Regions from separate parts of the Bacillus sp. LL01 genome, predicted to be linked through region 2. Evidence: riboswitches for the same ligand, from Rfam matches in the RefSeq annotation. Region 2 holds a riboswitch; each other region holds the start of a gene.
The links. A riboswitch is a leader RNA that binds a small molecule or an ion and turns the genes downstream of it on or off. The one in region 2 is predicted to bind S-adenosylmethionine.

Region 1 (4,263 bases), on a different contig from region 2:
TTCATTGGTTTCATGCAATCTGATTTCTGCCATGATTGTTTCCTCCTTTAAAATTTTTATCTCATTGGATGATGTTGATGTAGTTATATGGATATTTTGGGTTGCACCAAGTTTTTTACGCTGAGGAGCTTCAGGTGATAGGAAAATAGGAATTCCCATGCCTCCAGATATTTCTTTGCTTCAAAGGCTGTTCTTCCCCAAACGGTTATTCCATGATTCCTTATAAGAACGGCCCCTGCATCAGCCTTCACATACTGGGAGAATTCTTCCGACAATGCTGGTATCTCGGCATGATTCCTTATAATCGGGATTTTCACTTCAGCATCCTCCTCCCAGATACCGAAGGCTTTGATGATTTCCTGTCCTTTAAATGTAATTTCACCATAGTCACCGTATAATTCGGATATTACATTATTGTCTATAGTGTGGACATGCAGGGAACAACCTGCAGCCGTCTGCCGGTACACCATAAGATGCAGCAATGTTTCTGCTGAAGGCCTCAATTCTGTATTTCCCACGGCTTTTCCTTGTTCATCCACAAGCAGAAAATCCTCTGAGGTTATCTTTCTCTTATCCTTACCACTTGCGGAAACGAGGAATTGCAACGGCTCATCTGACACTTTTATGGAAAGATTTCCACTTGTACCAAAAAACCAGTCACGTTCAGCCAACTCTTCTTTCACATCAGAAAGCTCTGTCCACTTCTTCACCAATTGACTCATGCCGTCACCTCCCTTTTTTTCAAAATTTCCATTACATCAAAGAATGTTTCAAATGGTAAGAAAGGAATGGAGTACTCCTCGCACTTTTCGATCAGGAAATCCCTGGCTATCACCTGATCTGCAAGTTTTGCCGCTTCAAGATCCGTGATGGAATCTCCAATAACAATTTTATAGGTGTTTGGTTCTGCAAGCTTTCGAATAATCGATGGCTTGCAGCAGCCACAATCGTTCTCACATCCAGAATCACATGAATGAGGCCAAAGGATGTTTATTTTTTCCCCTGTAAAGTCGGAGCCGTTGCAATAGATGTTCTCTTCTTCCACCAACTCTTCCAAAAGTGGTTCAACAAAGAAGTCTATGCCTCCGGAGACAATATAGAGCGGGATTCCCTCTTCCTTGGTGAAAGCGACAAACTCTTTGAAACCTTCCCTGATTTCAGCATGATTAATAATATAATTGCTGATATCCTCTTTCTGGTCGGAAGGAAGTAGAGCAAACATTTTCCCCACTCCTTCCTTGATGGAAATCTCCTGGGATAGCACTTTATCCTTAATATCGTCCCATTCTTTTGGGGCGTATTTTTTCATGATGGCAATGATATTATCACTATTGGTGATGGTTCCATCAAAGTCGCAAAAAATCATTTGCTTTTTCACTGTCATTTGGTAACCTCCACACTTCCCCACTGCTTGAGGGCAACTTGCAGCTCAAAATGCGTTTCCGAGTAGCCAGCAAGTGTATGGCCTCCCAATACCGCTTCCACCGCTTGTCGGAAGGCTTTCCCCCCGGCTGCAGCTCCAAGTTCATGACCGTGGACCCCTCCTCCTGCATTGATGACTGCATCGTTTCCAAAGTCCTGATAGAGCAGCGGAACCAATCCTGGATGGATTCCTGCTGAAGGCACAGGCAAGGTCGCTTTTATCTGAACGTCCTCTTCTGTTAGTGCATCACGTATTCCCAGAGCCTGTTCTTTTGGCAATGCAACACTTCCGTAAGGGGAAGGGAACAAGGAAAAGTCAGCTCCTGCATATCGTAGTAATTTTCCCAACAGTAGTTCATTGGAAATACCGTAAAATTCAGATGGTGTTACCGCCCCACTAACTGCCGGATGCGCCATCATCGGAATGGACACTTCCTTGTCTTCCGCAAGACTTTGTAGTGTATCGAGGCCATATGCAAAAACATTGAATAACAGAAAATCGGCACCGAGTTCTGAGGCCCTTTTCGCTTTATCTTTAAGATCAAATGTACGACCTGTCAGGTTGACTGCATATCTTGCACGATGACCTGTCTCCTCTTTCACTTCCTCCAGTATCCTTCTGCCTTCGGTTATCCGCTGTTCGAACGGGGTAAGTTCGTTTTCAAAAAGTATCTCGTCATCCTTGATGAAATCCACTCCTCCTAGCGCCTGCTCCTTCAACTGATTGCTAAGATAGCCGAGGTCCCTGCCGATGACACCTTTAAATATACTCATGATAAAAGGTCTATGATGAACCCCTGTAACGGAACGTAGTCCTTCTATTCCGAACTTCGGCCCAGAATAAGTACGCTTCAAGTCATTCCCGAACTCTAGGTCAATCAATTTTATCTCTCCATCTAGTGACAATTTGCCAAATACAGTTGTCAAAATGGCAGGAAGGTCATTACTGAAATTCACGCCTGGATAAGCAATTTTTACGATTCCACGAGTAACCGTTTTTCCCAAATAAGCGTTCACCCTGTCACTTGAAGAAAGTTCTTTCACGCTTACAACTCTGCCTTTATGCTTTCTTAATTGCTCTTGTTCAAGCTGTGGAAGGTCTGTCCACGATCCGATTGTAAGCCCAAGTGCGATTCCTTCCGCTTTTTTCACAAGGTCATCTTTATGGTCATGAACCAGATAGGTTGCTAGAATTTCTGACATTATGTACACCCTTTCTCTTTTAAAACATAGGCTCTGTTAAACACCGCTGTTGATTTCCGCACCGGGCTTCGCTTTCCTCGGGGCACTTGTGGAGCCTCCTCGGCAAGCCTGCGGGGTCTCCACTAAGCGCTACCTCCCGAAGGAGTCTCCGCCCTGTGCTACAATCAACAGCTAGAGTCCCTATGATTAAATTGGTATTTTAAGTAAGTTGAAAACATAAAAAACCCCTTCGATAAGAAGAGGTTAGTACACCTAACATCCTCTTATCTATCAGCCTCGTGCTGCAAGATTTAGCACCGTGCTTATTGGAATAAGTCGGTTGCCGGGTTTCATCGGGCTAGTCCCTCCACCTGCTCTTGATAAGATTGGATAATATATTATTTTTGCTCGGTCATTGAGCCAATTTTTCAATTCATAAATTCTAGTTGAGATTATGCCATCATTTTGAAAGGTTGTCAACAGACTATTCAGAAAATCTTTAATTCTCTGATCCGTTGAACTGCTTCTTTCAATCTTTCGGTAGTTGTCAACAAACCGACACGTACATATCCATCACCATAAGCACCGAACCCTTTTCCCGGTGCCACCACAACATGGGCTTCATAGAGCAGCTTGTCCGCAAATTGCTCTGAAGTGAAACCTTCCGGGACCTTTAGCCATGCAAAAAAAGATCCTTTCGGAGCCGTTACCTCCCAGCCGATCTCCTGCACTCCATGAATCAGGACATTACGTCGTTCTTCATACAAATCCACCAAGTCCTCTACGCATTGTTGCGTATCAAGCAATGCCGTTACAGCAGCTTCTTGAATCGCACCAAAAATACTGACATACATATGATCCTGCAGAAGGTTGATGGCTCTTATGACACTTGCATTCCCAACAGCAAATCCTACTCGCCAACCGGCCATATTAAAAGTTTTCGACAATGTGTATATTTCTATGCCGACATCTTTCGCCCCAGTCGTCTGAAGAAAGCTCTTCGGTTTTTTTCCATCAAACCCGATAGCACCATACGCGAAGTCGTGTACAACACAAATATCGTGCTTGTTTGCAAGATCCACGGTTTTTTTGAAAAACGCAGAAGTCGCAACTGCCCCTGTCGGATTATTAGGATAATTGAGGAACATAAGCTTTGCTTTTGCTAAAACTTCCGGATTGATGTCTTCATAGTTTGGTAAAAAATGATATAATTCTTTTAATGGCATGTATTCCATTTTAGCTTTTGCCAATGCCACACCGGACCAATAATCCGGATAGCCAGGATCTGGGACAAGCACCGTATCGCCTTCATTCAGTAAGCACTGGGGAACTTCCACAAGTCCTGCTTTACCACCAAAGAGAATGGCAACTTCCGTATCCGGATCTATGTCGACGTCATATTCCCTTTTATAAAATGTCGCGATGGCTTCTTTGAAAAATTGGTGTCCCTGAAATGGTGAATATTTATGATGATTCGGTTTATCCGCTGCTTCCTGCAACGATTTTACGATATGTTCTGGCGTAGGTTGGTCAGGGTTTCCTTGGCCAAGATTGATGACATCATGCCCTTGTGCCATAACGCTTCCCACTTTTTCAACCAAAGAGGCAAAAAACTGTTTCGGCAATCTATTTAAAAGTTCAGATTGTTGGAAATGTTTC
Region 2 (4,263 bases):
CAGGAAGTGGCAGGAACGGTGAACCGAAGCAAGTAGAGAATGTTGCTTGTGGTGATGTAATTCCGCGCTCTGTCCCTGCAAGCTTGCTTGTATATCCACTTAGGAAGTGGAACATTGCCTGTTCCTTGGAAAGCTTGGAGATTGGAGGCAATACGCCCGTTGCATCGGCTGTTAAAAAGACGATCGTTGTCGGATGGCCAGCAATACTAGGTTGAACGATATTTTCCATTGCATCCAAGGAATAGGCTGCACGAGTATTTTCGGTTAAAGTTGAGTTATCATAATCGGCAATTCTAGATTGTCCGTCAATGACCACATTTTCAAGGACAGATCCGAAGCGGATTGCATCAAAAATCTGAGGTTCTTTTTCATGTGTCAAACCGATGCATTTCGCATAGCAACCGCCCTCAATATTGAATACGCCCGTATTGGACCAACCATGCTCATCATCACCGATAAGCTTGCGGTTCGGATCAGCGGAAAGAGTTGTTTTACCAGTACCAGAAAGTCCGAAGAATAATGCTACATCGCCTTCACGTCCAACGTTTGCAGAGCAGTGCATCGGCATGATGCCGTTTTCCGGTAGAAGATAGTTCATCACAGAGAAGATGGACTTTTTCATTTCACCAGCATATTCTGTGCCGCCAATCAGTACCACGCGCTTAGTGAAGGAAATGATGATGAATGCTTCTGAGTTCGTTCCATCAACAGCTGGGTCAGCCTTGAAGTTTGGTGCAGAAACGATGCTGAAGGCAGTTTCATGTTTGGCCAATTGCTCATCATTTGGTTTAATGAATAATTGTTGCGCAAAAAGGTTATGCCATGCGAATTCGTTGATTACCTGGATTGGTAATTGATATTTTTCATCAGCGCCAGCAAATCCTTTAAAAACAAATACTTCATCTTTATTCTCTAAGTATGTTAAAACTTTACTATATAGACGGTCGAATACTTCTTCGGAGATTGGGCTGTTTACAGAGCCCCAATCGATTTTATCCTTGCTCAAGTCTTCTTCTACAATAAATTTATCTTTAGGGGAGCGACCCGTGTATTTACCAGTGGTTGCGAGTACCGCACCTGTTGATGTCAGGCAGCCTTCGTTACGGTTTAATACTTTTTCCACCAATTGGGGAACAGACAATTGTACATGTGTGTTGCTTCCGTAAATTAATTTTGTTAACCCATTATCGATACCAACCGTTTTCATCATGGATAACTCTCCTTCAACTTGAATTAATAATTTTATATTGTTTTTCTCATCTGTTAAAAAGTATAACACATTCGATCTAATAGTCCATACTAATTAGCTTATTTTATGAAAATTAATGTGAATTCGTTAACGTTTTGTGAAAAACAGGCTTATCCGAGTGGAAAGCAGAAAGCAGTTAGATAGAGTTGCACGTGTGAAAGCGTTATCAATTTTAGCGCAAAGTGAGCGGATGGACATGTATGAGCCCGAATCCCTCTCCCATTATAAACCCTGTTGCCGATAAGTAAAAGAGAATGATGGACCAAATTCTTAAGGCTTAGAATATCAGTAGAAGTAAAAGAAGGACAATGATAATAAGGAAGCAATAATTTCCTGTAAATCATTGTCGAATTATTTCTCTTTTTTATTGACATGAAAGGTTTTAGTGCGCTAATATAGAACCTTGAACGGATACTCTTATTCCGAGCTGGTGGAGGGACAGGCCCTATGAAACCCAGCAACCTGCTCAAAGGATGAGCGAGCGCAAAAAGCACGCCGCTTTTTTTATTTTTAGACCAGATATGGTCGCTTGAGAAAAGGTGCTAAACCTGAGCAAGGCTCTGACCTTGACCGATAAGAGTGAAAGGCTAATTCTTGAAATCAAACCTTTCCTCAATTTTGTGGGAAGGTTTTTCTATTTTTACACAAGATAACAAAGAACATCACAATAGGAACTGAGATCCGTATCAAATATAACTGCTGTACATGAAGAGAAATCAAACACTTTTCATAAACAAAAAAGGAGGAACTTTTTTTAATGACTAAACAACGTCGTTTATTTACTTCTGAGTCCGTAACGGAAGGGCACCCGGATAAAATTTGTGACCAAATTTCCGATTCCATCCTGGATGCAATTCTAACTAATGATCCGAATGCACGCGTAGCGTGTGAAACTTCTGTTACTACTGGATTAGTATTGGTAGCTGGAGAAATTACAACTTCCACTTATGTAGATATTCCTAAAATCGTTCGTGAAACGATCCAAGGCATCGGTTATACTCGTGCAAAATACGGCTTTGATGCGGAAACTTGTGCAGTATTAACTTCCATTGATGAGCAGTCTGCTGATATCGCGATGGGTGTTGACCAGGCATTGGAAGCACGTGAAGGCCAAATGTCAGATGCTGAAATCGAAGCAATCGGAGCAGGAGACCAAGGTCTAATGTTCGGATATGCTTGTAATGAAACAAAAGAATTAATGCCATTACCTATTTCACTTGCACATAAGCTTTCCCGTCGATTAACAGAAGTAAGAAAAGATGAAATTCTTCCTTACTTACGTCCGGACGGAAAAACGCAAGTAACAGTGGAATATGATGAGAACAACCAACCTGTTCGTGTTGATACAATCGTTATTTCCACTCAGCATCATCCTGAGGTTTCTTTAGAGCGCATCCAACGCAATATTAAAGAGTTTGTTATCAAGCCTGTAGTTCCTGCAGAATTGATTGACGAGAACACAAAATACTTCATCAACCCGACTGGCCGTTTCGTAATCGGCGGACCTCAAGGGGATGCTGGTTTAACTGGACGTAAAATCATTGTTGACACTTACGGCGGTTACGCGCGCCATGGTGGTGGAGCATTCTCCGGTAAGGATGCAACGAAAGTTGACCGTTCCGGTGCATACGCTGCACGTTATGTTGCAAAAAACATCGTAGCAAGCGGACTTGCTGACAAATGTGAAGTTCAATTGGCTTACGCTATCGGTGTTGCTCAACCGGTATCCATCGCGGTTGACACATTCGAAACTGGTAAGGTTTCTGAAGAGAAATTAGTAGAATTGGTTCGCAACAACTTCGACCTTCGTCCAGCAGGAATCATTAAAATGCTAGACCTTCGTCGTCCTATCTACAAGCAAACTGCAGCTTACGGCCACTTCGGACGTAACGATCTTGACCTTCCTTGGGAGCAAGTCGACAAAGCAGCTACTTTGAAAGAGCAAGCGAACGCTTAATATAGATATAAAAAAACGCCTTAGAATGAGAGCTCCCAAAAGAGCTTTTGTCCTTGGGCGTTTTTTTAGTAAAGTATAAAATTCGGGTCTTTCCCTTGGTTGACGTAAAGGGGTTGATTTCCGTTGCAGGCGCTACGCTTTCCAATGGGCGGTCCGGGAGACTTTTCAATACGTTGCAAGGTCACACTAGTCCCTTCCTCCCACAGGAGTCTGCGCGCCTTTCACTGCAATCAACTGGTGTGTTGCATCCAGCATAAAGTAATAGTACTTTTGCATCTGACCTTGATTCCGAAAAACAGGAATTTCGTCCCGTTCAAATTATTTTGAATTTTGTGTATATTTAGATAGTAAGGAAAGTTTACTAACTAATTATAAGGAGGGATGAACAGGGTTTCATCTCAACAAGACATTACATAGAAAAATAATTTGGGAGGTTTTGAATTGAATAGGAGAGTAATATTAGTCCTGTTGTCAGTCATTTTTCTTTTTCCTTTGTTGATGCCAAATGCCGCTAATTCTTATGCAGTGGAACATGACCCTGAATTGTGGAAAGTCGTTAACCCATTGAACACAACTACAAGCTTTCTGAATACGGGGGCTCATCCCGATGATGAGAGAAGTAATTTACTTGCCTATATGTCTTTAGGGAAAGGGGTCAGAACAGGAAGTCTGATTGCCAACCGAGGTGAAGGAGGACAGAACCAGATTGGACTGGAACTTGGTAACGGACTTGGAATTATCCGTTCGGAAGAATTGATTGAGGCATCTGCAGTTACAAATGTTGACTTAATTATTTTGAGTGAAAATTTGTCAGATCCAATTTATGATTTCGGTTTTTCTAAGTCTCCGGACGAAACCTTGGAGGAATGGGGAGAGGAAGTTGTTTATGAACGTTTGATCAGAAAGATAAGGGAGTATCGCCCTGAAATAGTATTTCCGTCTTTTTTGAATGTTGACTCTCAGCACGGTCACCACCGAGCAATAAATGTACTGACTTTAAATGCGTTTGAAGATGCTGCAAACCCGGAAATCTTCCCGGAGCATAAGGAAGAAGGGC
Region 3 (4,263 bases), on a different contig from region 2:
AAACCGGTTGATTTCCGTTCCAGGCGCTTTGCTTTCCGCGGGCGGTCCGAAAGCCTCCTCACAACGCTTCAGGGGTCTTTCCAGTCCCTTCCTCCCGCAGGAGTCTGCGCGCCTTCCACTCCAATCAACAAGGTAATATCATTCACCGAAGGGTTAAATAAAAACTATCTAAAAGAGGTGAATGGTTTCTAGCTGTGGATTGGAGCAAATGGCGTAGACTCCTACGGGGGAGTAGCGACAATCTTGAGACCCCACAGGCAACGCCGAGGAGGCTCAAGGTCGCCCCGTGGAAAGCGCAGCTATTTGCGGAAAGTAACAGCGGTGATTAAACAAACATCTAATGATATTTTGTTTCAAGAGGACCGGGCGGTATTTGCCCGGTTTTTGTTGTGTTAGTTATCGAATAAGGCTGGGATAGCTTCGGTGTAGTTACCTTGGATAATCCCTTTCTCCGTAATGATGGCGGTAATCAGGTCATTTGGTGTTACATCAAACGCCGGGTTAAAAACGGGAATGCTCTCAGGGGCGATTAGGTGGCCCCCAAGATGGGTGATCTCTTTTGAATCTCTTTCTTCGATTTCAATCTCTTCTCCGCTCTTTCTGGAAAGGTCAAAAGTAGATAATGGTGCAGCAACATAAAAGGGAATCCCAAAGTATTTTGCTAGAATGGCAAGACCATATGTACCGATTTTGTTCGCAGTATCCCCGTTTGCGGTAATACGGTCTGCCCCGACAATTATGGCGGCGATTTCTTTTGTTTTAATTGTATGGGCAGCCATGTTATCAGTAATCAAAGTGACATCCACACCTGATTGTTGCAGCTCCCATGCGGTTAAACGTGCTCCCTGTAGAACCGGTCTAGTTTCACACGCAAAAACACTAAGAGGGAAATCCTGTTCTTTCGCAAGGTGAAAAGGAGCCAATGCGGTGCCATACCTTGCTGTTGCAATAGACCCTGCATTGCAGATTGTCAGGACTTTATCATTTTTCCGAAAAAGGGTAAGAGCGTGCTCTCCGATTTGTCGGCATGTGGCTTCATCCTCAAGCTGGATCTGGATGGCTTCGTGAACGAGAATTGTTTTTGCTTCGTTTACAGATGAAGCTTTCAATGCGACTTGCACCAGCCGGTCAATCGCCCAAAACAAGTTGACCGCAGTTGGGCGGGAGGAAGCAAGATAGTCCTTATCCTTTTTTAACAGGATATTAAAATCAGCCAGATTATCAGTTTCATAGGAGTTTGCGGCTAGCGCAAGTCCGTAAGCGGCAGTAATTCCGATGGCTGGTGCACCTCTTACTTTTAATGTGACAATAGCATCATGCACATCACCGATCGTTTTCAGGTCAAGAAAGACGGTTTCTTGCGGCAATTTCTGTTGATCTAATAATCGAATATACGTATCCTTCCACTCTACAGATAGTGGCAAGTTAAGAGTTATAGTCATAATTCGTTAATTCCCCTTTATAACATTCTCAAATGATGCTTCAATCTCTTTTGTATTCTTGAAGGTTATTGCGTCCAAAATTAATAATCTTCCAAGGTCCAATGCCTTTTGCTTTGTTGAAATGCGCTTTGCATAGGGTTGGATGGTGTCAAGGTCTGCTACATGTGCCAATCCTATGGTCCGTCTAATAACTTCACATCCAGCAAAGCCGATCGCCTCCGCAAAAACTTTTTTTAACACATAATCTAAATAACCTGGGGTTACGGTGAATTGCTCCACGCTCTCGGTTTTCCAAAGGTCGGTGAAAGTGGTAGTGAAAGCCTCCCAGACTTGATGTAGATGTGCGATAATAGCTAAGCGGTTTTCGTCTCCCCTAGTGATGGCCTGTATTAAAACATTGGCAAAAAATTGACCTACATCAAATCCGATGGGACCAAAGTAAGCAAATTCCGGATCAATTACCTTTGTATCAATTTCACTTGCAAAAATGCTTCCAGTATGAAGATCTCCATGTAGAAGTGCTTCCCCGTTTGTCAGAAACTTGTATTTCAGTTTCGCTACTTCCAGCTTTACTGTCTCATCTTTCCAAAGTTCTTCAACTGCACCAAGAAGTTCTGGTTCATAACTGTTCGTCTCACTATCGAAGAAAGGGTCTGTGAAAACAAGATCCTCCGTTATTTTACAAAGTTCAGGATTGGCAAATTGTTGCTGAAGATTCTTTTTTTCCTGCTGGTTCAAACCGAAATCCGAAGAATAGAATAAAGTTTTGGCCAAATACTCCCCAATGTGCTTGGAAAGCAAGGGGTAATCCTTGCCATTGATAAAGCCATTTCTTACAATTTCAAGATGCGAAAGATCTTCCATGATCGTGATCGCCAATGCTTCGTTTGTGTAATATACTTTCGGAACAAGATTTGGGACAAGTATCGCAGCATTCTTCAGATAGTTTCCTTCTATTGTGGCACGTTGAAGGGTAAGCGGCCAGCTCTCACCGACCACTTTGGCATATGGAAGTGCCTGTTTGATAATGATACCTGTGTTATTTTCATCTCTGATATGGAACACGAGATTCAAGTTTCCATCGCCGATTTCCCGGCAATGAAGTAGCGCGCCTTCTCTAAAGAATTCCAAGTCCTTTGCCAGTGATACGGCTGTAGTTTCTGTTAATGGTTCATATTTTGCGGTCGCAGTTATTGTCATTTTAAATACCCCCGAGTCTTAAAGTATTGTTTATATAATGAGTGAGGGGCCATTTTTCATAAATAAAAGCCCCTTTCCATAAGAAAGAGGCTTGAAGGATTGACTTCTCCCCTCTTATCTGCCAGAAATTTCTTCTGCTGGAATTAGCACCGTGCCTTATGAACGTTTACGTTCGGCGTCACAATGTATGTAACGCCCTGTCTCACAACAGTATTACGGTCGGTTGCTGGGTATCATCGGGCCAAATCCCTCCACCTGCTCTTGATAAGAGATCGCAAAAAATTCGCGAATGTATTAAATTGTGTGAAAATTATTGCTTGTTGAAAATAATAACAAGTCGGTAAGGAATATGTCAACAGATTTTTTAAAATAGCAATTTGACAATTTCGAAGAATTAGATGGAATTGTATGAATTGTTTGCTTAATATCTTGTAAAAATGGAGGAAACCTGTTATTATTAAACTATTATTTTTGTTCGAGAATATGGAAAGTCAGAAACAAGTTTTCGTCTTGAAGTGTTTAAAAGAGCAAGAATAGTAATATTTACGTGGGTAAACCACAAGGAGGAACAAACATGTTACAAGGTAAAGTAAAATGGTTCAATGCAGAAAAAGGTTTTGGATTCATCGAAGTTGAAGGTCAAGACGACGTATTCGTACACTTCTCCGCAATCCAAGGCGATGGTTTCAAATCTTTAGAAGAAGGTCAAGAAGTTTCTTTCGAAATCGTTGAAGGCGCTCGTGGACCTCAAGCTGCTAACGTTACAAAATAATGCTAATGCTAGCCAAATAGAAAAGGACTCCATCTCGGGGTCCTTTTTGTTTTGGGCTGTATATGTTTTTTTTAGTAATGGGGGAAAAACACTCGTTTGTGGGGGGAATATCTAGTTCTCTGGTTGGAATTCTGTCTAAAATGGGGGGAATACGCTGTTTATTGGGGGGATTATTGAGATGATGGAGGGATTGCTGTGATATATGGGGGAATTGCTCCCGCTTAACGGTTGAAAAAAGTAACTATACTAAAGAGAAAAACAATCTGAGTGGGGGGATGAAAAAGAAAGAGGGATGTAGTATGGATGTGAAGTTGAAATATGCGCTTAAGAGTTTGAAATGTAGAGGACAAGAGGGAACTATAAGTCTGTGTTGACAAAAGATTGGTCAAGGCCGCTTTCCATGTATGTGCTATGGATCCATTTCGGTTAGTTATTCAAAAAAAGTAGCTTGGAACTGGACGTGAAGAATCCTCAGTCAGCTCCAAGCATTAATTGCTTTTTCGTTATGCGGCCATTAACTTATAGCTAACCGAATCAATAATACTGCGGTCTTCTATCTTCGAAAATTGGAATTCTTTTTCTAACTTCGTCCACTTTAGACAAGTCAACTTGAGCTGTGATGATTTCTTCTCCTTCACCAGCTTCAGCCAATATTTCGCCCCATGGGTCAATAATCATGGAATGTCCTGCGAAGGCATTTTTAGGGTCTGCACCAGATCGGTTACATGCAATTACATAGCACTGGTTTTCGATAGCGCGTGCGATAAGTAGGGTGCGCCAATGGTCTACCCTCGCCAAAGGCCACTCAGCAACAACGAAAATCGCTTTAGCATCTTTAGTGGTGTGGGC

Region 1: linked by a shared signal. The riboswitch ahead of mtnW (2,3-diketo-5-methylthiopentyl-1-phosphate enolase) and the one ahead of metK (methionine adenosyltransferase) in region 2 are both predicted to bind S-adenosylmethionine.
Region 3: linked by a shared signal. The riboswitch ahead of mtnK (S-methyl-5-thioribose kinase) and the one ahead of metK (methionine adenosyltransferase) in region 2 are both predicted to bind S-adenosylmethionine.

The regions. Positions count from the first base shown of each region.
Region 1 covers NZ_LFEL01000003.1:106,410-110,672, reverse strand. Annotated here, with positions in the region: gene AB685_RS10100 (cupin domain-containing protein) at 1-33, opposite strand, end outside; gene AB685_RS10095 (methylthioribulose 1-phosphate dehydratase) at 84-722, opposite strand; gene AB685_RS10090 (2-hydroxy-3-keto-5-methylthiopentenyl-1-phosphate phosphatase) at 719-1,384, opposite strand; gene mtnW (2,3-diketo-5-methylthiopentyl-1-phosphate enolase) at 1,381-2,625, opposite strand; SAM riboswitch class I at 2,886-2,991, opposite strand; gene AB685_RS10080 (pyridoxal phosphate-dependent aminotransferase) at 3,093-4,263, opposite strand, start outside.
Region 2 covers NZ_LFEL01000004.1:45,921-50,183, forward strand. Annotated here, with positions in the region: gene pckA (phosphoenolpyruvate carboxykinase (ATP)) at 1-1,207, opposite strand, end outside; SAM riboswitch class I at 1,664-1,829, shown strand; gene metK (methionine adenosyltransferase) at 2,007-3,206, shown strand; gene AB685_RS12835 (PIG-L family deacetylase) at 3,648-4,263, shown strand, end outside.
Region 3 covers NZ_LFEL01000003.1:101,579-105,841, forward strand. Annotated here, with positions in the region: gene mtnA (S-methyl-5-thioribose-1-phosphate isomerase) at 393-1,442, opposite strand; gene mtnK (S-methyl-5-thioribose kinase) at 1,449-2,642, opposite strand; SAM riboswitch class I at 2,754-2,913, opposite strand; gene cspD (cold-shock protein CspD) at 3,217-3,414, shown strand; gene AB685_RS10075 (carbon-nitrogen family hydrolase) at 3,949-4,263, opposite strand, start outside.